2 linked regions of the Pseudosulfitobacter pseudonitzschiae genome follow. The protein of the gene in region 2 interacts with the protein of the main gene of each other region in a pairwise test. Links are inferred from orthologs where the notes say so. Each region holds a gene or a part of one and is shown on either strand. Other genes may lie near its edges.

Evidence for each region.
Region 1: the proteins of ftsH (region 2) and hflK interact in binary tests that used the Escherichia coli proteins (3 or more experiments, as listed by UniProt). The link is inferred for Pseudosulfitobacter pseudonitzschiae from one-to-one orthologs.

The regions. Positions count from the first base shown.
Region 1 is NZ_CP022415.1:862,318-877,551, reverse strand. What follows is about bases 12,425-15,234. They hold hflK (FtsH protease activity modulator HflK), read right to left. Parts: upstream 14,505-15,234; coding sequence 13,344-14,504; downstream 12,425-13,343. Other genes in these bases: SULPSESMR1_RS04105 (FAD-dependent oxidoreductase), read right to left, coding at 14,580-15,234; hflC (protease modulator HflC), read right to left, coding at 12,451-13,344; SULPSESMR1_RS04120 (DUF2065 domain-containing protein), read right to left, coding at 12,425-12,449. Outside these bases: signal recognition particle-docking protein FtsY, read right to left, coding at 1-913; SULPSESMR1_RS04170 (NAD(P)H-dependent oxidoreductase subunit E), read right to left, coding at 1,094-2,797; SULPSESMR1_RS04165 (hypothetical protein), read left to right, coding at 3,026-3,418; SULPSESMR1_RS04160 (aspartate aminotransferase family protein), read right to left, coding at 3,461-4,834; SULPSESMR1_RS04155 (cyclase family protein), read left to right, coding at 4,969-6,009; xseA (exodeoxyribonuclease VII large subunit), read right to left, coding at 6,022-7,566; purD (phosphoribosylamine--glycine ligase), read left to right, coding at 7,644-8,909; SULPSESMR1_RS04135 (2Fe-2S iron-sulfur cluster-binding protein), read right to left, coding at 9,373-9,696; SULPSESMR1_RS04130 (peptidoglycan-binding domain-containing protein), read left to right, coding at 9,912-10,445; SULPSESMR1_RS04125 (Do family serine endopeptidase), read right to left, coding at 10,500-11,975; more of SULPSESMR1_RS04120, read right to left, coding at 12,252-12,424.
Region 2 is NZ_CP022415.1:2,227,563-2,242,883, forward strand. The notes cover bases 6,517-9,413. They hold ftsH (ATP-dependent zinc metalloprotease FtsH), read right to left. Parts: upstream 8,977-9,413; coding sequence 7,057-8,976; downstream 6,517-7,056. Other genes in these bases: map (type I methionyl aminopeptidase), read right to left, coding at 6,517-6,942; tilS (tRNA lysidine(34) synthetase TilS), read right to left, coding at 9,075-9,413. In the rest of the region: SULPSESMR1_RS10810 (ligase-associated DNA damage response DEXH box helicase), read left to right, coding at 1-993; ligase-associated DNA damage response endonuclease PdeM, read left to right, coding at 1,036-1,701; SULPSESMR1_RS10820 (LytTR family DNA-binding domain-containing protein), read right to left, coding at 1,696-2,403; bifunctional methylenetetrahydrofolate dehydrogenase/methenyltetrahydrofolate cyclohydrolase FolD, read right to left, coding at 2,647-3,540; SULPSESMR1_RS10830 (formate--tetrahydrofolate ligase), read right to left, coding at 3,654-5,330; SULPSESMR1_RS10835 (MOSC domain-containing protein), read right to left, coding at 5,487-6,098; more of map, read right to left, coding at 6,190-6,516; more of tilS, read right to left, coding at 9,414-10,328; tol-pal system protein YbgF, read right to left, coding at 10,331-11,164; peptidoglycan-associated lipoprotein Pal, read right to left, coding at 11,169-11,684; Tol-Pal system beta propeller repeat protein TolB, read right to left, coding at 11,767-13,089; SULPSESMR1_RS10870 (energy transducer TonB), read right to left, coding at 13,086-14,204; protein TolR, read right to left, coding at 14,211-14,690; protein TolQ, read right to left, coding at 14,694-15,321. UniProt on the Escherichia coli protein: Acts as a processive, ATP-dependent zinc metallopeptidase for both cytoplasmic and membrane proteins. Plays a role in the quality control of integral membrane proteins.

The sequences.
Region 1 (15,234 bases), 1.4 Mb from region 2 along the record:
CACGGAATGTATCACCGGCCGCGATCACCACATTCTTGCCCGCCGCGCGAAACTGGCTGGCCAGCTTGCCGATGGTCGTCGTCTTGCCCGAGCCGTTGACCCCCACCACCAGCACCACCTGCGGCGTCTTGGGGTAGATCGGCAAAGGCCGTGCCACGGGTTCCATGATGCGGGCAATCTCGGTCGCCATCAGATTCTTGATTTCGCCCACCGACAGTTTCCGACCCATGCGCCCCTCGGCCATGTTGGCGGTGACACGCAGGGCGGTATCGACGCCCATGTCGGTCGAGATCAGCAACTCTTCGAGTTGTTCCAGCATGTCATCGTCCAACACGCGGCGCACCACGGGCTGTGCTGCGGGTGTACGTTTGAACAAACGGCCCAAAAGCCCGCCCGCGGCGGGTTGGTTGGTGGCCTCTTGTTGGCCCGGATCAGCGGCGCGCGGCATTTCTGCGGTCGCGGCGGCGGGTGTTTCCATCAAGGTGTCGACGGCCATCGTCGCAGGGCGCGGTCCGGGCGCTGGCGCGGGTGGCAGATCGGGTTCGGGGGCAGGAACGGGATCAGGCTCGGGCTGCGGTTCGGGCGTTTGCGGGATTTCCGGTGTGGGGTCAGGTGGCAGATCCGGCTCGGGCCCAGGGATCGGCGTGGGTTCCGGCGTTGGCTCAGGATCGGGTGTCGGGATCGGGTCCGACGGCAGATCGGGCTCGGGCACCTCTTCGGGGTGGGGCGCGGGCACCGGATCGGGTTCGGGCGTGGGCGATGGTTCGGGCGCAGGCGTTGGATCTTCGGGCTGCGGCGCTTCCGGCTCCGAAGTGCTGATTTCGCCCCCGTCCTCGACAATTGCTTCCAATCCCTCGTCAATCCTTGACGACGATTTGAACATACGGTCCTTGAGTTTCTTGAAAAACGCCATGATGCCCCGTTGGTTGGTTTAAACCTTAGCTAGTATGCAGCGCGGGGTATGAAAAGGGCCAGTATGAAACGGACCGGCGCAAAAACGATCCGCAATGTCGGGCAAAAACACGAGCAAGCATCGGAACAGCGGTGAAAATCCCTGCCGTGGTGCTTAACCGTTCAGGCGCTCGGGCCAAGGTCAGATTTCGTCCGCGAAATGCTTCATGGTCAAACGGATCGGATTTGGCGCCGCCTGCCCCAGCCCGCAGATCGACGCATCTGCCATCGCAGTGCACAGTTCATCCAGCAGCGGTTGGTTCCAACGTTCGGCCTGCATCAGCTTTACCGCCTTTTCACACCCCACGCGGCAGGGCGTACACTGGCCACAGCTTTCATCCTCGAAGAACCGCAGCATGTTCAGCGCCGCATCGCGCGCTTTGTCGTGATCAGACAAGACAACCACCGCCGCAGAGCCGATAAAGGTGCCATGTGGTTGTAATGTGTCAAAATCCAACGGGATGTCATCCATAGATGCAGGCAGCAATCCCGACGATGGGCCGCCCGGTTGGTAGGCTTTGAAATGGTGGCCTTCGGCCATTCCGCCTGCGGCCTCGATGATATCCAATATGGTTGAGCCTGCGGGCAGCAAGTAGACACCGGGCTGCGAAACACGGCCCGAAACCGAGTAGCTGCGCAGGCCGGAACGGTCGTTTTTCTGGATGCTGGACAGAATTTCCGGCCCTTCGCGGCAAATACGGGCAACCCAGTGCAGTGTTTCGACGTTATGGACCAGCGTGGGTTGACCGAAAATACCGACGGCAGCAACGAACGGCGGGCGATGACGCGGGATGCCACGCTTGCCTTCGATGCTTTCGATCATCGCGCTTTCTTCGCCGCAAATATAGGCTCCGGCCCCGCGTCGTAGATCGATATAACCCTTTTCCACAAGTCCTTTGTCTTCCAGCGCCTTGATTTCGCGCCGCAAAATCTCGATCACCGCAGGGTATTCATCCCGCATGTAGATAAAGCAACGCTGCGCTTCGATGGCCCATGCGGCGATCAGCATCCCTTCAAGAAACAAATGCGGTGTTCGCTCCAAGTAATAGCGATCCTTAAAAGTTCCGGGTTCGCCCTCGTCTCCATTAACAGCCAGATACCGCGGGCCCGCGTTGCCCCGAACAAAGCCCCACTTTTTCCCCGAAGGGAAACCAGCCCCGCCCAGACCGCGCAGCCCGCTGTCGAGTATTTGTTGCTGCACCGCCTCCCAACTGCCGCTCTCGCGAAACCTTAATAAAACCTCATAACCACCTGATTTATTGTATTTTTCAAGATTTTCGTAGCTGGGAATAACTGTATGTGTATCATTCGTGGCGATGGCGGCCTGCACCTTTTCCGCTGTGGCGTGGTCGATGTGATTGTGGCCCAGTTCCAGCACCGGCGCTGTGTCACAGCGGCCCATACAGGGTGCGCGCATCACACGCACGCGGGTCGGGTCAAGCCCGTCTTCAAGGGCTGTTTTCAACGCCTGCGCACCGGCCATCTCGCATGACAGGCTATCGCAAACACGGATAGTCAGAGCGGGCGGTGGAGTTTCGCCTTCTTTCACCACGTCGAAGTGGGCGTAAAAGGTCGCGACTTCGTAAACTTCGGCCATCGACAGGCGCATTTCCTCGGCCAACGCCCGCAGGTGCGCGGCAGACAGGTGGCTGTATTCATCCTGAATCAGATGCAGATACTCGATCAACAGATCGCGCCGACGCGGCGCATCTCCCAGCAGCGCACGAATCTCGTCCCAAGCCTGATCTTCCAAAGCACGGCCTTTGGGGCGTACGCGGCCCTTACCTTTGCCGGATTTCCACACACCCTGCCTGTTGTCGCCCTGTTTGTCGTGATCAAGTGCCATGGTCCATCCCTGCCCCAGCGTGCCCCCGAAGGGACGAATTTCACGCACCCTAGCCCATCGCCGCACCGCACTTCAGCCCAAAAGCGACCCTTAAGAGCAGATTTCGGGCCACCGACTTGCGCAGATCGTGATGAACCGGGGCGCATCGGAAACCGTGCCGTAACACTAATCTGCCGATCTATGCAGCACAGGCTGGCGCGTCGGCGTCGCGTCTGCCAGTCTGGCGCCATGATGACACGCACGTTGATTTTCGCCGCCCTTTTCGCCGCACCACTGGCCGCCGAACCAATGGATGCAGACGCCTTTGACGCCTACACCAAGGGCAAAACACTATTCTTCGGTGCCGGCGGCGCACCCTATGGTGCCGAAGTATATCTCGAAAATCGCCGCGTGCGCTGGTCGTTTCTGGATGGCGACTGCAAGGACGGATATTGGTACGAACAGGCGGGCAACATCTGTTTCGTCTACGAAGACCGCCCCGACCCGCAATGCTGGACGTTCGAAAAGCGCGGCGGCGGCCTGATTGCACAGTTTCAGAACGAACCGGGGTCGCTATCGCTGTACGAGGCGCAGGATTTGGGCGAAGAAATGTTGTGCCTTGGCCCCAAGATCGGCGTATAGCCGCCCGCTGCAGCCCAAAAAGACCACGGCGGGCGCAACCCTTTAGCCCAAAACGGTTTTCACCGCCCGCGCCGTCGCTGCAACCACCTGATCCACTTCGGCCTTGTTCAGACAAAAGGGCGGTGCAAAGCCCAGAATGTCGCCCTGCGGCATGGCGCGCGCGATCACCTTGTCCTGCGACAACAACGTGGCCGACACTTGTGCGCCGATCTTGTCTGCGGCATCAAAGAATGTGCGGTCGTCGCGGTCTTTGACAAATTCGACAGCGCACAGCATCCCCTCGCCGCGAATGTCGCCCACATGGGGATGATCGGCCAGCGCCTGCGCCATTGTCTTGTTCAGATAGGCCCCGACCGCGCCCGCGTTGCTGACAAGGTTCAGATCGTCAATCAGCTTGAGGTTGGCCACCCCGGCCGCCGCCCCGATGGGATGTGCCGAATAGGTCCAGCCATGCCCGATGGGGCCGTTTTCATCTGTCCCTTGCTCCAGCACCTTCCAGACCTTGTCGCCGATGATTGACCCCGACAGCGGCGCATAGGCCGACGTCAGCCCCTTGGCGATGGTGATGATATCCGCCTCAAGCCCATAATGATCGCTGCCGAACATGGTGCCCAGACGGCCAAAGCCGGTAACAACCTCATCCACAACCAGTAGAATATCATGCTTTTTCAGCACAGCCTGAATCGCCGCCCAATAGCCTTCGGGCGGTGGCACGATGCCACCGGTGCCCAGAACAGGCTCACCGATAAAGGCGGCGATGGTGTCTGCGCCCTCGCGTTCGATCAACGCCTCAAGTTCGGACACGCAATGGGCGACAAACTGTTCTTCGGTCTGGCTCTGATTCGCGCGGCGGAAATAATAAGGGGCCTCGGTGTGGATCACCTGATCGACCGGCAGATCAAACTTCTTGTGAAACAGCTCAAGCCCGGTCAGCGAGCCGGTGACAAGGCCGGAACCGTGATAACCACGCCAGCGGCTGATGATCTTTTTCTTGTGTGGGCGGCCAAGGATGTTGTTGTAATACCAGATCAATTTCACATTGGTCTCGTTCGCATCCGACCCGCCAAGACCAAAATACACCTTGGACATATTCGATGGGGCGCGGTCCAGAATCATCTTGGACAGAGTGATCGACGCCTCGGTGCCGTGGCCGACGTATGAGTGGTAATAAGCCAGCTCGCGCGCCTGATCGGCGATGGCTTCTGCGATCTCTTCACGGCCATAACCGACGTTGACGCAATAAAGACCCGCAAAGGCGTCCAGCAAACGCGTGCCGTCACGGTCCTCGATGTGGACGCCGCTCGCCGTCATGATCACCCGATTGGGGCTTTCGCCACGGGCATGTTGGGCCAGATGGGTTGAAGGGTGAAAGAAATTTTCGCGGTCCCATTGGTCCAATTGATCGTTCTTCAGCATCCTGACAATCCTTATGCGCAATTTGTGACGTTGGCACAGGCCTATTGGATTTTGCCGCGACCTTCCATGCTTGTGTCAAACCCGTTCGGCACGCCATGATGCGCAAAACCATTCAAGGGGGAGGAGACCCGCAGATGACACAACCCAGATGGACAAACCGGCCGCCTGGATCGAACTGGGGCGATTTCGGCCCCGATGACCAGATCGGACGACTGAACCTGATGGATCGCGCCAAGGTCAAACAAGGGCTGGCCGAGGCGGTCGAGGGGATCACTTTTTGTCTTTCCCTGCCGCTGGATTATCCCGGTGGCAGCGGGTTGAACCCGCGTCGCAAGCCGCCTGTGGTCCGCCCGACGCTGCGCGAGGGGGCGGTGAACTTTAACGCAACCATCCCCGGCGCATCGGATGTTTTGTGTGATGATCTGGCGATCTTGCACCTGCAATATTCGACGCAGTGGGATGCGCTGTGCCATGTGGGTGGGCAGTTCGACACGACGGGCGACGGCAACACCCGCAAGGTGTTTTACAACGGTTACCGCGCAGGCGAAGACATCATCGGCCCCGACGCGATGGACGATGCCGGTGTCGGGCCCAACATGAAGCCGCACAGCACATCACAGGCAACCGCATTGGGCATCGAAAACGCGGCTGCCCACGGCATTCAGGGGCGCGGCGTGATGGTTGATTTGCGCGCACACTTTGGCGACGATCGCACGTTGGTGAATTACGACATGCTGATGCGCGTGATGGAGGCCGATGGCGTGCGCGTGGAACAAGGCGACATGCTGGTGCTGCACACCGGCTTTGCCCAAGTGATTCTGGACATGAACAAAGATCCCGATGAGGATCGCCTGCACAACGCCTGCGCGGTATTGGACGGGCGCGACGCGCGGCTGTTGCAATGGATCACCGACAGCGGCGTCGCCGCCATTGCCGCCGACAACTATGCGGTCGAGGGCTATCCGGCGACACCGGGTGAGGGCTGTTGTTCCACCCTGCCCCTGCACGAGCATTGCCTGTTCAAGAACGGCATCATGCTGGGCGAGCTGTGGCACCTGACGCCGCTGGCCGACTGGTTGCGGGCCAACGGGCGGTCACGGTTTCTGATCACGGCACCGCCTTTGCGGTTGCCCGCGGCAGTTGGGTCTCCGGTGACGCCGGTGGCGACGGTCTAGAGGGTTTCACCTCTAGAACAGCGATCCCTGATCGGGTGCCTTGGCGGTGGACTTTTTCGGGGCAGCCGCCTTGCCACCGACCACCAGTTTGCCATCGGCAAATTCGATCTCAAGGATGGACGATTTCTTTGCCCGCGCCTTGGTTGTCACAACATCGCCGTCGCCGCGCACCACCGCATAGCCGCGCGCCAAGGTCGCCTTGTAGCTAAGCGTTTCGCGCAGCCGGTCCATCGCGTCGATCTTGCGGCGCAGGGTTTCGGTCTGGCCATGCCCTGCGCGCACGATGCCAGCGGTCAGGCGGTCCAGATCGCGCCGCGCCGTGGCGGTTTGCGCCGTCATGGCGGCAGGATCGAAACGACCCGTGCGCGTGGTGAAACGTTCCGATTTTGCCGCGACCGCACGGCTCAGCGCTGGTGCCAGACGCGCCGACAGCTTGTCCAGATCACGCCGTGCGGCCATGACGCTGCGGCGCAGGGTGGCAGGGCGCAGGCTGCCCGACGCTTCGGACAGCTTGACCTTGCGCCGCTGCACTCCGGCAATCAGCGCAGGGCCCAGACGGTCGCCCAGCACATCCAGCCGCTGTCGCGGACTTTCCACCAGTGTTTCGGGGCGGGGCAGCGCACGGCCCAGATCGCTCAGCCGCTGACGGCGACGGATCAGCGTGGTCGACAGTGCCTGCGACATTCGCGCGCCCTGCCCGCCCAGCCAAGCGAGCAACTCGTGGCGCACTGGGACGGCCAGTTCCGCCGCTGCCGTGGGCGTCGGCGCACGTTTGTCGGACACAAAGTCGATCAGCGTGGTGTCGGTCTCGTGGCCAACCGCCGAGATCAGCGGAATATCGGATGCAGCCGCCGCGCGCGCGACGATCTCTTCGTTGAACCCCCACAGGTCTTCCACACTGCCCCCGCCGCGTGCCACTATCAGCAGATCGGGCCGTGGCAGCGATCCGCCAGGCGTCATCGCGTTGAACCCCTCGATGGCGCGGGTCACCTCGGGTGCACAGCGTTCACCCTGTACAGCCACCGGCCAGATCAGCACCTTGCGCGGAAAGCGGTCGCGCAGACGATGCAGAATATCACGGATCACCGCCCCCGACGGCGACGTGACCACGCCGATGATGTCGGGCAAATAGGGCAAGGGCCGCTTGCGGTCCTGATCAAACAGCCCCTCGGCTTGCAACATTCCCTTGCGTTTTTCCAGCAGCGCCATCAGCGCGCCCATGCCCGCCGGTTTGATATCTTCGATAACGATCTGGTATTTCGACTGCCCGCCAAAGGTGGTGATACGCCCCGTGGCGATCACCTCCATCCCCTCTTCGGGCTGGGTTTGCAGACGGCTGGCCACACCTTTCCACATCACACCGGAAATCACGCTGCGGTCATCCTTGAGGTCCAGATAGACATGCCCCGAACGCGGACGCGACACGCGGCCCACCTCGCCACGGATGCGCACATGGCCGAATTCGCCCTCGATCACCCGTTTGATAGCCCCGGAAAGCTCGGTGACGCTGAACTCGGGAGAGTTGCCAGCCTCGGCGGGGTCGTCGATCAGGTCCATTGGTGTGCCTTGCGTGCTTGTGTGGCGGGTGCGTGCAGACTAGAACGCGGGGCAACAAAGGCCAAGGAGTGTGCGCCATGAATATTCTGATCCTCGGCAGTGGTGGCCGCGAACACGCTCTGGCATGGGCGGTGGTGCAAAACCCCAAATGTGACAGACTGATCGTTGCCCCCGGCAATGCGGGCATCGAATCTATGGCGGAATGCGCGTCACTGGATATCGAAGACGGTGGTGCGGTGGTGGCACTGGTCGAGGAAGAATCGATTGATTTCGTCATTGTCGGCCCCGAAGCGCCACTGGCCAAAGGAGTGGCTGACCGTCTGCGCGACGCAGGGGTACTGGTCTTTGGCCCAAGTGCAGCCGCAGCGCAGTTGGAAGCGTCCAAAGCCTTTACCAAAGAGATTTGCGATGCCTGCGGGGCCAACACGGCCGCCTACGGCCACTTCACCGATGCGGCATCGGCCCGCGCCTATGTGCAGCAGCAAGGCGCGCCGATCGTGGTCAAGGCCGACGGACTGGCCGCAGGCAAAGGTGTGATCATCGCCGAAACCGTGGCCGAGGCAGAAGCCGCGATTAACGATATGTTCGGTGGTGCCTTTGGTGGTGCGGGCGCGGAAGTGGTGATCGAAGAATTCATGGATGGCGAAGAGGCTTCGTTCTTCGTGCTTTGCGATGGCACGGATGTGCTGCCGATGGGCACCGCCCAGGACCACAAGCGCGTCGGCGAAGGCGACACCGGCCCCAACACCGGCGGCATGGGCGCCTATTCACCCGCACCGGTGCTGACGGATGCGATTGCACAAACCGCTCTGGACCAGATTATCAAGCCTTGCATGGACGAGATGGCCAAACGCGGGATGCCCTATCAGGGCGTTCTGTACGCCGGGCTGATGATCAAGAACGGCGTGCCGCGTCTGGTGGAATACAATGTGCGCTTTGGCGATCCGGAATGTCAGGTGCTGATGATGCGCCTTGGGGCGCAGGCGATGGACCTGATGCACGCCGCAGCCCAAGGCCGTCTGGCGGGCGCGCGGGTGAACTGGGCCGACGATCACGCGATCACTGTGGTGATGGCCGCCAAAGGCTACCCCGACGCCTATGAAAAAGGCACTGTTATCGGCGGGCTGGACGCGCTGCCCGAAGACAGCAGCAACATAGTTTTCCACGCAGGCACCAAGCGCGAAGGTGGCAACGTGGTGGCCAGCGGCGGGCGGGTTCTGAACGTCACCGCGCGTGGCGCTTCACTGACCGAAGCACGCGATCGCGCCTATGCGATGGTCGATGCGATAGACTGGAATGGCGGCTTCTGCCGGCGCGACATCGGCTGGCGGGCGCTGGACTGACGGGGTTTGTTGGGGGCTCTGCCCCCGCGTCTGCGACGCGCCCCCGGAGTTTACCTGGCAAGATGAAGCTCAATCACACTGAATGGTACCGCGCGGGGCTGCGGCGGAACAGCGACTCAATACGCGCGTTTTGGCACGGTTGTTGACCAGCTGTGTGGCCATGATCTGTGACCAGTCAGCATTGGCGGTGATGACATCGGGGGGTGCCGTCACGATCCAGATCGGCCAGACGCGGGACCATATCTTTGAACACCGCACTCTGGGGCAAGGTGACGCACGTCTGCGCCGCGGGTCCGGTCAGGCACAAACGGCCCCCATTCAGGCAGATCGCCCATGATGCCGTGGCCATAACGATGGGTTGGTGCCTCGATAGGCGCCGTAAAGGCACCAAGGCGCGTCCCGGCCTCCTGCTCTGCCGCCGAGACGCCCGCCAGCAGCACCCAAAAGAGCGCTGCCAATCGCATCAGATTTGTTTTTCGGGCATGTGGACGACCAGACCGTCCAGCGCATCGGTGACCTTCAACTGGCAGGTCAGACGCGACCGCGCGGGGTCGGGCTCGAACGCAAAATCAAGCATGTCTTCTTCCATGTCGTCCTTGGCAGGCAGCTTCTCGGTCCAGGCAGGATCGACGTAGACATGGCAGGTCGAACAGGCACAGGCACCGCCGCAATCGGCCTCGATGCCGGGAATATTATTGTCGCGCGCACCTTCCATAACGGTCATTCCGGTCGCCACCTCGACAACGTGCTCTTTGCCGCCATGCTCGATATAGGTAATCTTGGCCATTCTCGCCCCCTTCATTCAAAATCCCTGCATTTCTATCCAGCCGCTCTGGGGTGCGCCAGCCCCTTTCGCGCCCCCTCTCGGGGTGGTTGCGTGCGGCACACAGTTTTGGCGCGAACCGATGCCGCCCGCCGCCCCGACCGGGGCTGGTCAGCGCTGTGGGATGCAGGTAGCCTATGGCGCAAAGCCGCCCCTGAACCGGCACGAGGACACGAGCAATGATCCATTTCCGCACCGCCGCTCTGGGCATTTTATTGCTGGGCGCATGCGATCCCGTGACCACCTCCGGCATGGACGGGCTAGAGGGGCCGGGCATGATCCGCCTGACCGCCGAACGGCCCGAGGGGGCCGCAGTGGACACATGTTGGGGCAAAAAGACATCTCCCGCCATCATCGAAACCGTCGAGCGCGAGATATTGCTGAAGCCCGCGCAGGTGACCAGCGACGGGGTGATCCAGCAACCTGCCATTTACCAACGCGAAAGCATTCAGGAAATCGTGCAAGAGCGCAATGACACTTGGTTCGAAGTGCCCTGTGCAGCAAAGCTGACACCCGAATTCATCTCGTCCCTGCAACGGGCACTGGCAGCGCGCAAAATCTATCGCGGCCCTGTCACCGGCGAGATGTCGATGCGCACCCGCGCCGCCGTGCGCCGCATTCAGGCACCCGACGGTTTTGACAGCGACATCCTGACCATCGCAACCGCCCGAAAACTGGGGCTGGTCGCGGTCGAACGGCAGCCCGCCGAATAACAAAAGGCCGGACACAATGGCCCGGCCCTTCGCAAACTTGTAACAGCAGGTCGCTTAGTCGGCGATGCCAAGGGCCACAAAGCGCGGATCACCCGCACGGCGCACCAGCAGCAGCAACGACTTGCGCCCGGCTTCCTTGACCTCGGCCACGCGGGTTTCGAAATCGGCAATCGAAGCGATCTTTTGCTGACCGGCCTCGGTGATCACATCACCGGCACGCAGACCTTTCTCATAGGCTTCCGACCCTTCGTCCACAGCCCCAACGGCCAGTCCCACCAAATCGCTGTCTACACCCAACTGGCTGCGCAACTCGTCGGTCAACGGTGCCAGTGTCAGGCCCAGAACCTCTTTGGTGGTTTCGGGTGCCGTTTCAGAATCACCCCCCTGCGCCACCGCAGGCACAGCGCCTTCGGCGTCTTCACGACGACCCAGCGTGACCTTCAGCGTGATGGTTTTGCCCTCACGGAAGACCACAACCCGCACCGCTTCGCCCACGGGGCTGTTGCCGACCTGACGCACAAGACCGCGCGTATCGGTGACTTCGACACCGGCAAAGCTGATGATCACGTCACCGTCTTTCATGCCAGCTTCCATTGCGGGGCCTTCGGGCACCGATGTCACTAGCGCACCGGCGGTTTTCTCCAAACCCATCGCTTCGGCAATATCGGGGGTTACGTCCTGAATACGCACGCCCAACCAGCCACGGCGGGTCTCGCCGTATTCTTGCAGTTGCTTGACAACGCGCCCCACAACATTCGACGCCATCGAAAAGCCGATCCCGATCGAGCCGCCATTAGGCGACAGAATCGCGGTGTTCACACCGATCACCTCGCCGTCCATGTTGAACAGCGGCCCACCCGAATTGCCGCGGTTGATCGCTGCATCGGTCTGGATGTAGTCGTCATAGGTGCCGCTCAGCGCGCGGTTGCGGGCCGAAACGATACCAGCCGATACCGAAAAGCCCTGACCCAGCGGGTTGCCCATCGCAATCACCCAGTCCCCCACACGCGCCGCATCACTGTCACCAAACGGAACGAAGGGCAGCGGGCCATCGGCCTCGACCTTCAGCAGGGCGATATCGGTGTTGGGATCGGTCCCAACCACTTTGGCATCCAGTTCTTTGCCATTAAAGAACTCGACCTTGATCTCGTCTGCCCCTTCAATGACGTGGTTGTTCGTCACCACAAAGCCGTCTTCGGAAATCACGAAACCCGACCCCAGCGCAGATGACCGGCGCGAGCGGTCGCCATTGTCGTTACGATCCTGAAATTCGCGAAAGAAATCTTCGAACGGGCTACCTTCGGGCACGATGCCCTGCGGCCCTGTGTTGCCGGCAACCATGGTGGAAGTTGTGATGTTCACAACCGAAGGGCTGATTTTCTGGGCCAGAGGTGCAAGGCTTTCGGGTTTTGCCTGTGCCGCGATCACCTGCGCCAGCACCAGGACCATCGCCAGGGCTGTCAGCCACATGGCGCGAAGTTGTAAGAATGGGGTGCGTGTTGTCGACACCGCGACCGCTCTGGTCTGCATACGACGTTCTCCTGCTGTCCGTGCGGACAAAAGCCCGCTTTTCACACTTTACTGCGCATCTGCGCACTACCGTGCATCTAGGGTTGCAAGCATGCAACATGAAAGATCGAAATCAATCGCGGCCTGTCAACACCACGTTACCCATCTGTGAACCTGCAACCTCTCAGACAAGACCATAGCACAAAACTTCTTTTGGCCCCAAATATCCCTGCCGGAGGCTACAAGCTAAAATTCACAGAATTTTGAACAAAATCAAATGGCGCGCATGCGCCGCAATCAGTTCAGGCCCAGTTGATAGGCCACACAGACCAGCAACAGTCCGCTCACCAAAGCGAGAAGGCCAACCTGACGGCGTGTGCTTTCGGGCAGGCTGCGCAACATTTCCAGCACCCTTTCAATTAGCGAAGGGGCCAGCACATAGACCAGCCCCTCCACCATCATTACCAGTCCAAGGGCCAACAGGACCCATGCCATTTTATTCGCCTTCGGCCGACCGTGCGCCCTGATCGGAACGCAGGTAGTTGAAGAACTCGCTGTCCGGCGACAGAACCAACGTCGAGTTGCTGCCTTTCAGGGACCGCTCATAGGCGGTCAGCGAACGGTAGAACTCGAAGAACTCTGGATCGGCCCCGAACGCAGTTGCAAAGATGGCGTTGCGCTCGGCGTCGGCTTCACCGCGAATGATGTCGGCTTGACGTGTAGCGTCCGACGTCAGTTCTACCACCGTCCGGTCGGCTTGCGCACGCACCCGCTGGGCGGCTTCTTCACCGCGCGCGATTTCGTCCGCTGCTTCGCGTTCCCGCTCGGCCCGCATCCGTGCAAATGTGGCATCAAGGTTCTGTTCGGGCAGGTTTGTCCGCTTCAGACGCACGTCGACCACGTCCAGCCCCAGCGGCAGAGCACGCTGGCGCGCCTGTGCTGTGATGCGTTCCATCAGTGCTGCACGGTCCGCCGATAGGATGGTGTTCGACGTCACACCATTCGCGCCCAGAACTGCCCGGATCACCGGGTTCAGAATACCTTGCAGACGTTCTTCTGCGGCGCGCATGCCATTGGCACCAACCGCTTGCCGGAACTGCACCACGTCGGAAATCCGGTAACGGGCAAAGGCGTCAACCACCAGTCGGCGGTCATCCGAAGGCGTCACCTCGGTCGGCACGGTGTCCAGCGCCTGAATGCGGTCGTCATAGCGCACAACCTCTTGGATCAGCGGAATCTTGAACGCCAATCCCGGTTGTTCCTTGACCGATTTGATCTGGCCAAATTGCAAAACCAGCGCCTTTTCACGCTCGTCGACAATAAAAACCGAGCTGAGCAGAACGCCCAACAGCACGACGATAACGGGGATAATTATGGTTGTGTTCCGCATCAGTTCGATCCTCCACCACGCAATTGATTGAGTGGCAGATAGGGAACAACCCCTTGCCCCCCGTTGCCACCGGATGTCTCCTCGAGGATGATTTTATCCACATCCCCCAGAATTTTCTCCATCGCCTCCAGATACAGGCGCTTGCGCGTCACCTGTGGTGCCTTGGCATATTCTTCGAGAACCGAGGTAAACCGCGCGGCTTCACCCTGCGCCTCGTTGACCTGTTGGGCACGATAGGCTTCTGCCTCTTCCAGCGTTTGGGCCGCTTCACCACGCGCACCGGCAAGTTCGCGGTTGGCATAAGTGTCAGCTTCGCGTTGCAGACGGTCACGTTGTTGCTCGGCCGCTTGCACTTCGCGGAAGCTGTCGATGACTTCACGCGGCGGGTCAGCCTTGTCGAGGTTCAGACGCAGGATATTCACGCCGCTGTCGTATTGGTCCAGCGTCACCTGAATAAGTTGCTGTGCCTGATCGGCGATCAGCTGACGGTCACGGTTCAGAATCGGCGCCAACTCCGAACGTGCAACCACTTCACGCATCGCCGATTCCGAAACGGCGCGAATGGTGAGATCCGGCTCGGCCAGATTGAACAGGAACTTGGCCGGATCCGAAATGTTCCAGACCACTTGGAAATCAATGTCGATGATGTTCTCGTCAGTCGTTAACATCAGGCCTGTTTCGGTGCTTGCTCCGCTACCGATATTTTCGGTCTGTTCCCGCGTCACCGGCAGAACAACCGAAGTAATCAGCGGCCACGGCGCAAAGTTCAAACCGGGGCTGCCCGTGGACGAATATTCGCCCAGGAACAGTTCGACCGATTGTTCTTCGGGTTTCACGGTATAAAAGCTGGCAAGCCCCCATGCCACGATCAAACCCAGAACCACAAGGCCAACGGTCCCGCGTGTCAGGCGTGGTCCACCGCCGCCACCGCCCGGGCCAGACCCGCCAGTGCCGTTGTTGCCACCACGACCGCCCATCAGGACGCGCAGCTGCTCTTGGCCCTTTCGAACCAACTCGTCGATTTCGGGCATCTGCCCGCCGCCTTCGCCGGGGCGACGACCGCCACCGGGTTTGCCACCATTGCCCGCGCCGTTCGCGCCGCGCCCGTCGTCACCGCCAGAGCCTCCGCCGCCCCAAGGGCCGCCTGTGTTGCCAGCCATATGTCTTCTGTCCTCCTGTTCGCGACCCGTTGGGGACGCGTATCAAATTAATACCTGTGTATTTTGCTTGAGAATTCAAGCAGTGCGTGTCGGTGTCCGCATCGTCACGATTTCCTCGGACATGGTCGGATGCACCGCGCAGGTCCGGTCAAAATCTTCTTTGGTCGCGCCCATCTTGATTGCAATGCCCGCCAGCTGGATCATTTCACCCGCATTTGGCGCGACAATGTGACATCCCAAAATCACGCGCGTTTTCTTGGATACGATCAGTTTCATCAGTACCCTGTCATCGCGTCCGGCAAATGCGGTCTGCATGGGCCGGAAACTGGATGTGTAAACCTCGATCTCTTCTTGCTCGGCTGCGGCTTCCTCGCTCAGGCCGATGGTGCCCATTTCGGGCTGTGTGAAGATCGCAGAAGGGATCAGATCGTGATCCACCGGCGTCGGGTTGTCACGGTACACCGTCTCGACAAAGGCCATGCCTTCGCGGATTGCCACCGGCGTCAGGTTCACACGGTCGGTGACATCGCCGATAGCATAGATGTTGTCCACATCCGTTTTGGAATAGTCATCGACCAGAATCTCGTGGCCCCTGCCCAGCTTTACGCCCACCTCTTCCAAACCCATGTCATGGGTGGACGGTACGCGGCCCGTGGCAAAGAATACCACGTCAAAGACCTTTTCGCCACCTATGGTCGATTTCACCCTGATCGGCCCCCCACGCGAGCCT
Region 2 (15,321 bases):
CAGGACACCGACACGCTCAAGGTGCGCATGAAGAACACGCGCGGAGGCAAACCTTTGGGCGAGATCGAAGAAGCCTTTGCCGCCACTCTGACACCCGGCGATACCTTCCTGATCGGCGGCCGCATCGTGCGCTACGACTCGCTGCGCGAAATGACTGTACAAGTCACCCGCGACGCCGCGAAGAAACCGAAAATCGCCACCTTCATGGGTACCAAATTCGCCACCTCCACCCAGCTTAGCCAGCGCATCCTGCGCTTGTTTCAGCAGGAGATTTGGCCCGACTTTCCCGCGCACACCGCCGACTGGCTCGCCCTGCAACGCAGGGTCAGCCGTCTGCCCGAACCCGACCGCCTACTGATCGAGTGTTTTCCCCACGACGGGCGCACCCATCACGCAATTTATGGCTTTGCCGGTCGCAATGCGATGCAAACACTGGGCCTGTTGCTGACCAAACGGATGGAGGAGTTGGGCCTCGACCCGCTGGGTTTTCTGGCGACCGACTATGCCACGCTGATCTGGGGGCTGGAGCCGATCACCGACCCCGCGCCGCTGTTCGACATCGACGCCCTGCGCGACGGGCTTGATCGCTGGCTGGCCGGCAACGCAGTGATGAAACGCACGTTCCGCGCCTCGGCCACCATCGCAGGGTTGATCGACCGAAACACGCCAACCGCCCGCAAATCGGGCCGTCAGGCGTCATTCTCGTCCGACATCCTCTATGACACGCTGGCCAAATACGACCCCAACCATCTGATGCTGCAAATCACTCGCGAAGAGGCCATGCGCGGCCTTGTCGATTTCGGCCGGATCGAAGACATGGCCCGCCGCATCGGCCCCCGCGTCGACCTGATCACGCTCGACCGCCTGACACCTCTGGCCGCCCCCCTGATGCTTGAAACGGGCCGCGTACCCGTCCAAGGCATGGCCGAAGAACGCCTGCTTGCCGAGGAAGCCGCCCGCCTGATGGCAACCGCTGGCCTGCCGCCACCCTGATTTCCACTTTCGCCAGCCCCGATCACCCGCTATGAACAAATCATGAACGGTTGCGAAATCACCCTCCACGGCGCACGCCTTACCACGCTCGGCTCTGGCGCGCTGTGGTGGGCAGACCAAAGCCTGCTGTGCGTCTCCGACCTGCACCTGTGCAAATCCGAACGCATGGCGCGGCGTGGTGGTCCCAACCTGCCCCCCTACGAAACACGCGACACACTGACCCGTCTGGCGGCGGATCTGGACCACACACAGGCCCGTACGGTGGTGTGTCTGGGTGACAGCTTTGACGACCTGCAAGCCGCACAATCGCTTCTGGAGGAAGACCGTTTGTGGATCACCCGCCTGCAAGCAGGCCGCCACTGGGTCTGGATCGAAGGCAACCACGATCCCGGACCCATCGACGTCGGCGGCAGCCATCTGGCCGAGCTTTTTGTCCCACCGCTGACCTTTCGTCACATCGCGACGCACGGCACGTCCGGTGAAATATCGGGGCACTACCATCCCAAGGTCACCCTGCCCACGCGCGGGCGCAGAATCTCGCGGCCTGCTTTTCTTGTGGATAACGACAGGCTGATCATGCCCGCCTATGGCACCTACACCGGCGGCCTGCGCAGCCACGACGGGGTTCTAGCCAGCCTGATGCAGCCCGACGCCTCGGCGATCCTGACCGGCGCTGTGCCCACGCGCATCCCGATGCCGCGTCTATAGAACGCCAACGGCCTCAAGCTCGGGTTGGTATTTGCGGCTGACCGGCACCATATCGCCATTGGTCAGCACCAGCGACGGGCGCCCGTTGCGCACTTGGGTCTCGGCAACCGCCGCCCGCGCAACCCAATGCGACCGGTGGGTGCAATAACCCTCGACCAGATCCATTTCCTTGACCGCATCGGAAAACCGCATCCGCAGTTCGAACCGCTGGTCAGCGGTGACCACATGCACCACGTGTCCGTCCGCCGACAGCCGCAGCACAGCATGGTCCGCATCGTCCGGCAACCGGCGCAGCAGTCGGGCCTCTACGGAGGGCGGCACTTCTGCGGCGGGCATGTGCTTTGGCAGCTTGGACAGGCAGAACCGCAGGATGCTGACCATCACACAGATCGCGAGAATTTTTGCCGCCATTGGCCAAAAGGCAAGCTTTCCAACCCCTCCCATCCTGAACAGAGACTCTGTCCAGACATGCAAGACCGGCGCAAAAATTGCTGTGATGACCACCAGAGTAACGGGTTCGCGTGCAACAAAAGGCAGGTCGCCCAGCCAGCGCGCAGCCAACCTGCGCACAGTGCGTGCCACAGCAATCCCGCCGCAGATCGCCGCGCTCCAATACCCCAGTCTCGTCAGGAAACCGCCATGAAAATAAGTACCGAACGGCCCCGTCATTGCTGCAATGAGCACTATGACAACAACAATCATCGCATAAATGCCGGACTCGGAAGACGCGAGGTACGCCGCCCTTTTGCGCAATATGGAAATGGTATGGCCCACGTGGCAGTCGCCCAACACACTTAATCAAAGATTCACTCTATACGTGTCTCTTTACCGAAAAAGCGCGGATATTCAACAGCTAACGCGATCACACCTCTGCGCGACCAAAGGTGTGGCAACAAGGCCAACGGCGGACAAGGATGCCTCCCCGGCCCGCCACCGGCAAGGGCTTCAGACCGTCAGCCCCTCGGGGGCTGGCAACCCGTTGGCACGGCAGCAGGCGGTGACCGTATTGGCCAACAGGCACGCAATCGTCATCGGGCCCACGCCCCCCGGAACCGGTGTGATCGCCCCGGCCACTTTGGCGCAACTGTCATAATCAACATCACCCACCAACCGCGTGCCCCCCTCGGGCCTGTCGATGCGGTTGATGCCCACGTCGATCACCGTCGCACCGGGTTTGATCCAGCCACCGGGCACCATCTGTGCACGGCCCACTGCAGCCACCACAATATCGGCACGGCGCACCACATCGGGCAGGTCTTTGGTGCGCGAATGGGCAATCGTGACAGTGCAACTGTCACCCAGCAACAACTGCGCCATCGGTTTACCGACAATGTTGCTGCGCCCGATCACCACGGCATCCATGCCCGACAGCGATCCGTGGTGGTCGCGCAACATCATCAAACATCCCAGCGGCGTACAGGGCACCATGCTGTCCTGTCCGGTGCCCAACAGGCCGACATTTGAAATATGAAACCCGTCCACATCCTTGGCGGGGTCAATGCTGTTGATAACCAGATCTTCGTCCAGATGATCAGGAAGCGGCAATTGCACAAGGATTCCATGAATTTCCGGATCGTTGTTCAACTTCTGGATCAACGCCAGAAGATCCGCTTCGGCAGTGTCCACATCCAGCTTATGCTCGACACTTTTCATACCAACCTCAAGGGTCATCTTTCCCTTGGAGCGCACATAGACCTGACTGGCCGGATCTTCACCCACCAGCACGACCGCCAGTCCCGGCGTGATCCCGTGATCATTCTTCAGCGCCGCCACATGGGTGGCCACCTGCCCCCGCACTCTGGCCGCAAAAGCCTTGCCATCAATTACAGTCGCCGCCATCGGAACGTCCTTTTCTTTTGGTCATAAATATCCCCGCCGGAGGCAGGAGCAGCCGCAAGGTTGCGACCGGGCCAAGCGGGGGCTTGATGCCCCCGAGATCCGGCCCTTCGAATTCAGAACAGCCCTTCGATCTGGCCATCCCCGTTCAATATAATCGTTTCAGCCGACGGTCTGCGCGGCAGGCCCGGCATGGTCATGATTTCACCGCAGACCGCCACCACAAAACCGGCCCCCGCGCTCAGCCGCACCTCACGCACCGGCACCGTATGCCCCGTGGGCGCACCGCGCTGCGTTGGATCGGTCGAGAACGAATATTGCGTCTTTGCCATGCAGACCGGAAGGTTGCCATAGCCCTGGTCCTCCCAATCCTTCAACTGGTTCAGAATCTTCTGATTCATCACCGCCTCGTCTGCGCGATATATCTTTTTGCAGATGGTCTGGATTTTTTCGGCCAGCGGCATGTCATCAGGATAGATCGGGGCAAAATTTGCCGTGTCCGCATCGGCAATTTCGGCCACGCGGGTCGCCAGCGCCTCCGAGCCTTCGCTGCCCAGTTCCCAATGCCGCGACAGGATCGCCTCGGCACCCATGCTGGCAACAAAATCCTTGATCGCCTGCACTTCGGCGTCCGTGTCCGTGACAAAATGGTTGATCGCGACGACAACTGGCACACCAAAGGATTTCAGGTTTTCGATATGTCGTCCAAGGTTTGAACACCCTTTTTCAACAGCCTCGACGCTTTCGGTGCCCAGATCGGCCTTGGCCACACCGCCGTTCATCTTCATCGCACGCACCGTGGCCACGCAAACCACCACCGATGGCGCCAGCCCCGCTTTGCGGCACTTGATGTTCATGAACTTCTCGGCCCCCAGATCGGCCCCAAAACCAGCCTCGGTCACCACGTAATCGGCCAGTTTCAGTGCCGTTTTGGTGGCAATGACCGAATTGCAGCCATGCGCGATATTGGCAAAAGGACCGCCATGGACAAAGGCAGGGTTATTCTCGAGCGTTTGCACCAGATTGGGCTGCATCGCGTCTTTCAGCAGCACCGTCATCGCACCATCCGCCTTCAGGTCGCGGGCAAACACCGGCGTGCGGTCGCGCCGGTAGGCCACGATCATGTCACCCAATCGTTTTTGCAGGTCATTCAGATCGTTGGACAGACACAAGATCGCCATGACTTCGGAAGCCACGGTAATGTCAAAGCCCCCCTCGCGCGGGAAACCGTTGGCGACGCCGCCAAGGCTGACGTTGATCTGGCGCAGGGCGCGGTCGTTCATATCCACCACACGCCGCCAGACCACGCGGCGCACGTCGATGTCCAACTCGTTGCCCCAATAAATATGGTTGTCAATCAACGCCGAAAGCAGGGAATGGGCGCTGGTGACGGCATGGAAATCGCCGGTGAAATGCAGGTTCATCTCTTCCATCGGCACGATCTGCGCATAGCCGCCGCCTGCCGCCCCGCCCTTCATGCCAAAGTTCGGACCCAGCGAGGCCTCGCGGATGCAGATGCAGGCATTCTTGCCGATGCGGTTCAGACCGTCGCCCAGCCCCACGGTCGTCGTGGTCTTGCCCTCGCCCGCTGGCGTGGGATTGATCGCGGTCACAAGGATCAGCTTACCATTGGCGCGGTCCTGCACACCGTCGATAAAACTTTGGCTGACCTTTGCCTTGTCGTGGCCATAGGGCAGCAAATCGTCGGGCGGGATGCCCAGAACGGCGCCAATCTCCTGAATTTTCAGTTTGCTGGCCTCGCGTGCAATCTGAATGTCGGTTTTATGGGCCATGAATGTCTCCTCCCGAGCGCGACCACGCAGCGGGTGCTGCGGTATTGCCCTAATGCATACAGGCCGGACCAGCCCCCGCAACGGGGCGTTTCCGACATTTTGCGCACCTGCACCGTCCAGATGCGCCTCAATCGTTTCTTTTCGGAAACCAAAGACCTAGCGGCGGGCCTCGGCCAGATGCTTCCAGACCGGCTGGTCGGGAATATGCAGCACCAATGTGTCACCCACCGCAAAGGAACCTGCACGCTCGACCCAACCTGTCACCCCGCGCAAGTTGCGCGCGGCGGGTTTGAACCGTTTACCGAATCCCGGCATCTGCGTCTCGATCTCGCGGCCTGGCAGGATGCAGGGGCGGTTTTCCATATCCACCACCAGCGTCGCACCGCTTGGCCCCTGCAAGCGTGAAGACGGCGGGATATGGCTGAAATCGGGGATGCCTTCGACGATCATCGACGCACCCAGCAGCGCGGGGTCAATCGCGTCCACGCCCATCTTTTGCGCGATCTGCGCCAGTTCCTCGGCCGACAGAATCGTCACCTGACGTGCATTGCCAATCTCGGTGCCCTTGGGGTGCTGCGATGTCACACGGCTGCATGACGGGCGGGAAAAGCCGCTGTGAACCTCGCCTTCGAAACCCTCCAGCGTGACGGCCACGCTTTCCAGCGGCTCCGAACGTAGGGCCCCTGCAATGCTGCTGTCTGCGGGGTTTGTATTACGCCCCAACCATGTGATGCGGGCGGTGAACGACGTAGGTATAAGCGCGGGCATAAGCGGATGGCCTTTTTGCTGGCGACGGCTGGCGGGTTCGGGCGCAATCTGGCCCGCAAGCGGACAAAAGAAAAGACCCGTCAGTTGCTATTTATCCGCTTGGCATTGTCACGATGATCGCACCGCGATCAGTTGCAACCACCGTATGTTCGTACTGCACCACCGGCGCACGCGGCGCACTGTAAAGCGTCCATCCGTCGTCGCCGTCATCGGCCCACTGGCCGCCAGTGGACAGGAACGGCTCGACCGTCAGTACAAGCCCCTTGTTGATCCGGCGTTTGTCATGGCGATTGGGCCATGTGGCGATCTCTTCGGGGTATTCGTGCAAGGACCGGCCCACGCCGTGACTGGCAAGATTGCGGATCAGCGTATAGCCGCGCCCCGAGGCAAAGCGCCCGATGGCGTTGCCGATGCCTGCCAGCGGCTTGTTGCTGCCCACTTGCGCAATGCCGATCTGCATGGCGCGCCTGCCGTCGCGGCACAGGCGGGTCAGATCACTTTTGACAGGTGGCACCTGAAAGCTTGCGCCTGTATCCGCAAAAAATCCGTTCTTTGATGCCGACACGTCGATGTTAACCAGATCTCCCGCCGCAATGGCTCGCGCAGAAGGGATACCGTGGGCTATTTCTTCGTTCACGCTGATGCAGGTTGTTCCCGGAAAGTCATAGCACGCCTGCGGAGCAGATACGGCCCCCGCGTGCTCAAGAAAGACGCGGCCAATGTCATCCAGTTCACGCGTTGTCATGCCCGGCTCGATCGCCTTTGCCATTGCCTGCAGGGTGTCAGCGACGATCCTGCCGATTGCTTTCAGGCCCTCAAGTTCGCCCTGTTTTGTAATCGTCATCTGTCTGGTTCCTTGATGTCATGTTCTGGCGCAATTCCACGGTCGCCTTACAGCAAAAAGCCCCGCCGGTGCGGGGCCTTAAGTTTTGTTCTGCCTTGCCCTGACCGTCTTGGATCAGGTCGGTTCCGGCTCCATGCCACCCTCGGACGAAGGTGTTTTTTTCTTCGCCTTGGCCTTGGGAATGGCGGTCAGGCTGGGTTTCTCTTCCACAGCGGCAGACCCGCCTTCGTCATCACTACCCGGTACGGGCGGATCACCGTTCATCACACGTTTGATTTCATCACCGGTCAGCGTTTCATATTCCAGCAAACCTTGGGCCAGACGTTCGAATTCAACGTTCTTTTCCTTGATGATCTTGGCCGCCCAGTCATAGCCGTCCTGAATGAACGTGCGCACTTCCTGTTCGACGGTTTCCTTGGTGTTGGCCGAGACCGAGAAGCCTGCGGTTGCACCTTGGTAGCCCTGGGCCGCTTCGGAATAATCGATGTTGCCGACCTTGTCCGACATGCCCCATTGCAGCACCATCGCACGGGCCAGCGCACTGGCCTGCTGAATGTCGCCTGCGGGCCCGTTCGACACCGATTCCTCGCCGTATTTGATGATCTCGGCGGCTTTGCCCGCCATTGTCATCGCCAGACGCTGTTTGCACTCGTCCTTGAACATATTCAGACGGTCCATTTCGGGCAGGCTCATCACCATACCAAGCGCACCGCCGCGCGGAATGATCGTGGCCTTATAGACCGGGTCGCACTTGGGCAGGGTCATCCCCACCAGCGCGTGACCGGCCTCGTGATAGGCGGTCATTTCCTTTTGCTCGGGCGTCATCACCATGCTGCGTCGCTCCGGGCCCATCATGACTTTGTCCTTGGCAGATTCGAAATCGATCATGGTCACGAACCGGCGGCCCACACGGGCGGCCATCAGCGCCGCTTCGTTCACAAGGTTCGCCAGATCCGCACCCGAGAAACCGGGGGTGCCGCGTGCGATGATACGCAGATCGACATCAGGCCCCAGCGGCGTCTTGCGCGCATGAACGTTCAGGATTTTCTCGCGACCTTTGATGTCGGGGTTGGGCACGGTTACCTGACGGTCAAAACGACCCGGACGCAGCAGCGCTGGGTCCAGCACGTCGCGGCGGTTGGTCGCGGCCAGAATGATAACGCCTTCGTTCGCCTCGAAACCGTCCATTTCAACCAGCAACTGGTTCAACGTCTGTTCGCGTTCGTCATTGCCACCGCCATAACCGGCACCACGATGACGACCCACGGCATCGATTTCGTCGATGAACACGATGCAAGGCGCGTTTTTCTTGGCCTGTTCAAACATGTCACGCACACGGCTTGCGCCGACGCCGACGAACATTTCAACAAAGTCCGAACCGGATATGGTGAAGAACGGCACACCCGCCTCGCCCGCAATCGCGCGCGCCAGCAGTGTTTTACCCGTGCCCGGAGGGCCCACCAACAACGCACCTTTAGGAATCTTGCCACCCAAACGGCTGAATTTCTGCGGGTTGCGCAGGAACTCCACGATCTCTTCCAGTTCTTCCTTGGCCTCGTCGATGCCTGCGACATCGTCAAAGGTGACGCGACCCGACTTTTCGGTCAGCATCTTGGCCTTGGACTTGCCAAAGCCCATCGCCCCGCCTTTGCCGCCACCCTGCATCCGGTTCATGAAATAAATCCAGACACCGATCAGCAGCAGGAACGGCAGCAGCGTCATCAGGAATGACTGAAGCCCCGATTGCTGTTGTTGCTCGGCTTTCACCGGCACATTGTTCGAAATCAACAAATTCGTGACCTCGGCGTCTGCCGGTTTGATGGTCACATAGTCGATCTCGCCTTCGCGAAAGCGTACCTGCTCTCCGTCCAGTGTCACGCTGGTGACCTTGCCGGTCTCAACCGACTGAACGAATTCGGAATAGCTGATTTCGCGGCTCTGCAAATTGCTGCCTGTACCGCTGAACAAATTGAACAGCGAAACGATCAATACAAGCAGGACAACCCAGAACGCGATATTGCGTGCATTACCCAAGGATACTCTCCCAAAAATTCTCGGGACCAGATGGCAGTGTGCCATAGTCACCCGCATAAGATAGACATGCTGTCCGTCAGTTCAATGCGATAACAGCATCATCGACGGGATAGAAGTGCGGCAAAAAAGGCATCATGCCCCCCGGTCACCTCGGCAGACCATCCGTCAGCGTCGTCAAAAACCGGTGTCGCCAGTAAAGTCTGCCCCTTCCAGACAGCGGGCATCGACAGCAACGCCCCCCGTGGCAGGTCCAGATCACGCCAATCAGGCCGCTCTGCCAACGCGGCATCGCCCATCGGGCCGACTTGCAGCATCGGGTCGTGCTTTGGTCCCGAAATGCGCCAGCGATTGTCCCACAGGTCTCCGACACTGCAGCGGATGTCGCGCACTGCATTCAGCTCGCGAAAAACCCACAGGAAATCGCCGGAAAATGTCAGCTGACAGCCGTCCAGCGTGGTGGTGCGACCTTCTGCGATGGCGGCCTGCACGGCCGTTATGCCTCCGCGACGGGGCGGATAGTCACCTCCGTTGATCCACAGTATAGCATGAACCAGCAACCTGCGGGAAATTTCCGACGGCAGGGCGTGAAACCGCCCGACATCCAGCCGCACCGCACCCAGATGCACGGCAGCAACCTCGCGGGCTGCCAGAAAGGTTTGCCAGTCCAAAGCCTCGCGGGCCTGGCGCATGTTCCGCGCGACACCGGCCAGTGTCTTGGCCGTCAACCCCAGCGGTTCCAGTTGCGTCAGTGCCCGACGCATTGCCACGCGCGCAAAGCGGGTGTCGTCATTGCTGGGATCATCTGCCCAGACAATATTGTTACGCTTGAGATAGGCACGCAATTCGGCGCGGGTGATGTCCAGCAAGGGACGCACATAGGTTACGCCACCGCGCTGCCGTCGTGGCGCCATTGCCGACAGCCCGTCAACGCCTGCGCCGCGCGCCAGACGCATCATCAGGGTTTCTGCCTGATCATCGGCGGTATGGCCCAACAGGACAATGTCCAGCCCTGCGCCCTCGGCCCAGCGGTCGATCAGATCATAACGAGCGGCGCGGGCGGCGCCCTGCAAGTTACCTGCGCCGCCCCAGCCCTGCCAGTTCTCGACGTGATGCGGCAATTCCAGCGTGGCACACAGGTTGGAAACAAGCGCCAGTTCGTCTTGCACGCCAGACCGCAGGCCATGATTGACGCTGACAACTTGCACCTGAATGCCCCGCGGCTGTGCCACACGAGCGACCAAAGACAGCAAGGCCATCGAATCGCCGCCGCCAGACACAGCGACGCCGATCTTTTCAGGTAGGTTTGGCAGCAGTTGCGCCTCGATGGCTGCAATCAGCGCTGCATCATCCATGATCAGCTGCAGCCAAGGGCGCTCATCTCGGTTTGCGCCCGCGTGGCCGCCTCGGTTTCGCCAAAACGCACCGGAACTTCGCCCAGTGTCACGCAGGCCTCGCCGGATTTGCCCAGTCGGCCCAGAGATACCCCCAACAGCAACAGCGCGTCGGGCGCTGTCTGGCCGGTCTGATCCGCCGAGAAGGACGCAAGATAGGCACGCGCGGCCTCGCGGGTGTCACCCAAGGCTTCCAGCGCCTTGCCGCGGCCCAGTTCGGCAGCGGCGGCTAGCGGACCACCCGGATAGGTCTGATTGAAGGCCGCAAACTGATCTGCGGCGCTGCGAAAGTCACCGGATGCGAGCGCCTCCGACGCCCGCGTAAAATCAGCCTGTTCCTGTGTTGCCAGTTGCGCCTCGTTCTGGGGCGGTGTTGTCACCGGACCGGGCAGCGTCGTGCTGTTGTCGCCCGTATCTCCACCCAGCACCGGCGTATCGCCAAGCGCACCCAGATCGCCGCCCTCAAGTTCGACCAGACGGAATTCAAGGTCGCCGATCCGGTTGGTGCCGTCTTCGATCACGCGGCCCACCCGAAACTCAAGCTGTTCGGTCTTGGCGGTCACGCGCTGAAGCTCGGCTTCGATGGTGTTCAGCCGCTCCAACGTACTGCCCTGACCCACATCCACCGAAGCCGTGCCTGTCGTCGAAAGCTCGCGCCGCAGCTTCTGGATCTCTACGTTCAATATGGTCAGCTCTTGCCGGATATCAGCCAACGTGCTGCCATCTGCCGACTGCGCCATACCCGTGGTTGGCCCCATAAGAACCAGAACCGTTACCAGAACCGCGAAACGCCGCATCACCTTACCCCGTCAATCCACCGGCCAGCACTGTCACAGCACGGCGGTTCTTTGCATAGCATGCTTCGTTGCTGCACACTTCAATTGGCCGTTCCTTGCCGTAGCTGATCGTCCGCAGACGGGCCGAGGGCACGCCCTGACTGACCAGATAGGCACGTGCGGCATCCGCACGACGCGCGCCCAATGCAAGGTTGTATTCGCGTGTGCCCTGTTCGTCGGCGTGGCCTTCGATGATGGCGGTGTAATCGCCGTTCTGGCTCAGCCATGCGGCCTGTCCGTCCAATGTGGCGCGGCCTTCTGCTGTCAGGGTCGACTGATCGACCATAAACAACACGCGGTCACCGACCGCCTGTTGGAAGTATGCCACCGAGGTAGGATCACTTGCACTGCCAGGAACGGCGCCGCCGGCCATGCCGTTGCCCATGCCATTGGCACCATCTGCACCAAAGCGGTCGGGATTTGTACAAGCCGCCAACACCAGCGCGCCCACCAGCATTACGATTTTCGTCGAAAGTTTCATGCTTAAAGCCTTTTGAATTGAGTTCTATGTCTCGCGTTCGGTTCAGTCTAGCACGCTTACCCGCAAAGGGGAATCGTGCGGCTTAATTCTGCAACGGCCCCCAACTGGGGTCCGATCCGCCTTCGGGGGTGCGCACAGGACGCAGGTTGCGGCCCGTAATATCCACCGAATACAACGTCGAACGCCCTGATTCACCTTGGGTTTCGCGGGTGAACATAATCACCCGCCCGTTGGGCGCCCATGTCGGCCCTTCGTCAAGAAACGACGCGGTCAGCAGGCGTTCTTCACTGCCATCCAGCCGCATCACGCCGATGTGAAAACGCCCCTTGGACTGCTTGGTAAAGGCCACCAGATCGCCGCGCGGCGACCAGACCGGCGTGCCATAACGCCCCTCGCCAAAGGAAATGCGTGTAGGCTCTCCGCCGCTGGCGGACATCACATACAATTGCGGAGCCCCCGAGCGGTCGCTTTCAAATACGATCTGGCTGCCATCTGGCGAATAGCTGGGGGCGGTTTCGATCGACGGCGCCGAGGTCAGTCGCGTGCTCTGCCCCGAGTTTATGTCCAACGTATAGATATCGGTATTGGCCCCTTGGCTCAGCGAATAAACCACCGTCTGACCATTCGGGTGAAAGCGTGGCGCAAAGCTCATGGTGCCTTCCTGACTTTCCAGAACCCGACGCTGTACACTGCCCACGTCCAGCACAAAAATCCGCGGAAATCCGGTTTCATAGCTGGTGTAAAGCACCCGATCGCCGGACTTTGAGAACCGTGGTGCCAGAACGATGCTTTCGCTGCCGGTCAGATACTGCACATTGGCACCATCGTAATCCATCACTGCCAAACGCTTTTGACGGTCGGCCTTGCCGCCGGTTTCCGAAACAAACACCACGCGGCTGTCGAAATAGCCGCTTTCGCCGGTGATGCGGCTGTAAACGGCGTCGGCCACCTTGTGACCCATGCGCCGCCAGCCTGCGGTGGTGCCTGCAAATTGCAATCCGTTGCCCAGTTCGGCCCCCGAAAACACATCATACAGACGGAATTTTACCGTCAACTGATCGCCCGACACGGCAACCGCGCCGGTGACCAGAGCCTGCGCATTCACGGCCTTCCAGTCGGCATATTGGATCGCGGCGTTAAAGTCGCTGACCCCGCTGATATAGGCGCTGGCAGGCACCTCGCGAAACAGGCCGGTGCCGATCAGATCGGCCGCCACCAGTTGCGCCAGCTGTTGCCCCATCTGCGCACTTTCACCGTTTTCCGGCACAAAGGCCGGTACGGCAAAGGGCAAGGGTTCGATCACACCTTCGTCGATCACGATCCGCAGTGGCCCCTGCTGGGCCTGCACTGTGGGGGCGGTCCAGGCCAGAACGGCCATCATGCACACGAGAATTCGCCAAATCATTTGATGCGCATCCTTTCGGGATTGAACGTCATTTCTATCTCTTGCCACTGCCCGTATTTTTCGGGCGGCAGATTATATCCTTTGGCCCCGCAGCGCACGATCGCACGGCGCGCCGCCTCAAAGGCCTGTGCAGCAGCGTCGCCAGACCCACCAGAACTGCTGGTCATCCGGATCGACGAGATGACAGGCCGCGCATCCGGTGTCATCGACACACTGACCACCACTGTGGTGCGCAATGCCTCGGACGACAAGGAACCGACGTTCCAGCAGCTTGAAACCGCCACCCGCAGCGCGTCTTTTTCGCCCGCGGACATCGGTGGGCCAGTGGGGGCCGCTGGTTCAGATGTGGCGCCGCCAAGCGCTTCGGCAAGGGCTGCATCCACAGCATCTTTGGTGCTGCTGCTGGTCGCGGGCGGCGTTTCCGGTGTTGGATCGGGTTCCGGTTCGGCGGTGGCAGTGCGCACCGGCGGCGTGGGCCGCGCAGGTGGTCGCGGCGACGCGTTGGGCGCGGCGCTGGGTTTTTCCGCCTCGGTCACAATTTCGGTCGCAGCCTCTTCGGGGGCTGTGGCCTGCTGCGATTCCTGCACGGTTTCGCCTGTCTCGGCCTGTTCTACGGCATCTTGCTGGACCGGATCGGGTTCGGCCTCGGGCGGGGGCGGTGCCACTGCTTCGGGGGCCACGCGTTCGACGGGGCGCGGCACGGGGCGGTCGCTGATTTCGGGCACGACAACGGCCACATCTGCGGGCGGGCTGGGCTGCACAGGAGCTGTGTCTTCGACTTCGGCCACGGGTGGTGCGGGCTGCGGCACCTCGGGCACGGTTTCCGGCTCGGGTGCTTGTGTGGTTTCGGGCGCAGGCTGCGGCGTCACCTCGGTTTCGGCAGGTGGCGGCGTGGCGGCTGTGTCTTCGGTGGCAGGCGGCTGCGGTTGGGCCACCTCGGTGCCCGATTGCGGTGGCTGCTGCGCCGCGACAATAGCCTCGTACGCTTCGGTCGAGATCACCGATACATCCGTCGTCTGAAACGGCAAAGGTTCAGTCTGGAAGGTGCCGCCAAACAGCAACCAGCCGATCAGGCCGATATGGCCCGCACCTGATATGACTTGCCCTGCGTCCACTGTGGCTTACCCGCCCGATATGTCCGTGCCGTCCAGCGCAGGACCGCCGGTGTCCGTCACCAGACCGATGTTGGAGAATCCGCCCGCGTTTAGCGCGCCCATGATCTGCATCACGTCGCTATAGGGCACGGCCCCGTCCGCACGCAAAAACACACGGTCGCCTTCACGCTCAGCTGCAATCGCACGCAGTTTGGCCACCAGTTGATCACGCGACGTTTCGGTGGTCTGGATCTGGATCGCCCCTTCGGCGGTGATCGTCACGGTCAGCGGCTCTTCCTGATCGGCGGTCAACGCGCCTGCGGCGGTCTTGGGCAGTTCCACCGGCACGCCAACCGTCAGCAAGGGGGCCGCCACCATAAAGATGATCAAAAGCACCAACATCACGTCCACAAAGGGCGTGACGTTGATCTCGGCCATGGGACGCGCGCGGCTGCGCTTGCGCCGCCGTCCACCACCTCCGTCGTTTTGCATGACACCTGCACCCATGGCTCAGCTGTCCAACTGGCGTGACAGGATGGTTGCAAACTCGTCCGAGAATGCCTCGTAGCCTGCAATGATGCGGTCGCTGTCCGATGACAGCTTGTTGTAAAAGATAACTGCGGGAATCGCAGCCAGCAGGCCCAGACCGGTGGCCAGCAACGCCTCGGCAATACCGGGTGCCACAACGGCAAGGCTGGTATTTTGTTGCTCTGCAATCTCGATAAACGAGTTCATGATACCCACAACCGTCCCGAACAGGCCGATAAACGGCGCGGTCGAACCGACAGTGGCCAGCACCGACAGGCCCTTTTGCAGCTTTTCAGCCTCTTTGTTGATCGCTACGTCCATGCTGCGGTCGATCCGTGCGGTGGCGCCTGCGATCAATCCGCCGTCATCGCGGTGCGAGCGGCGCCATTCGGTCATACCGGCGGCGAATATCTTCTCGGCACTGCCACGCGGTTCCGGCCCGATTGTGTCGAACAATTCGTCCAGCGGTTCGCCTGACCAGAATTTATCGTCAAAACGCGCAGCCTCGGCCCGCGCCGCGCGATAGCGGATCAGTTTTTGCACAATGATCGACCACGCCCAGAACGACGCGAAGATCAGAATGATCATGACAAGTTTAACTGCGAATGTG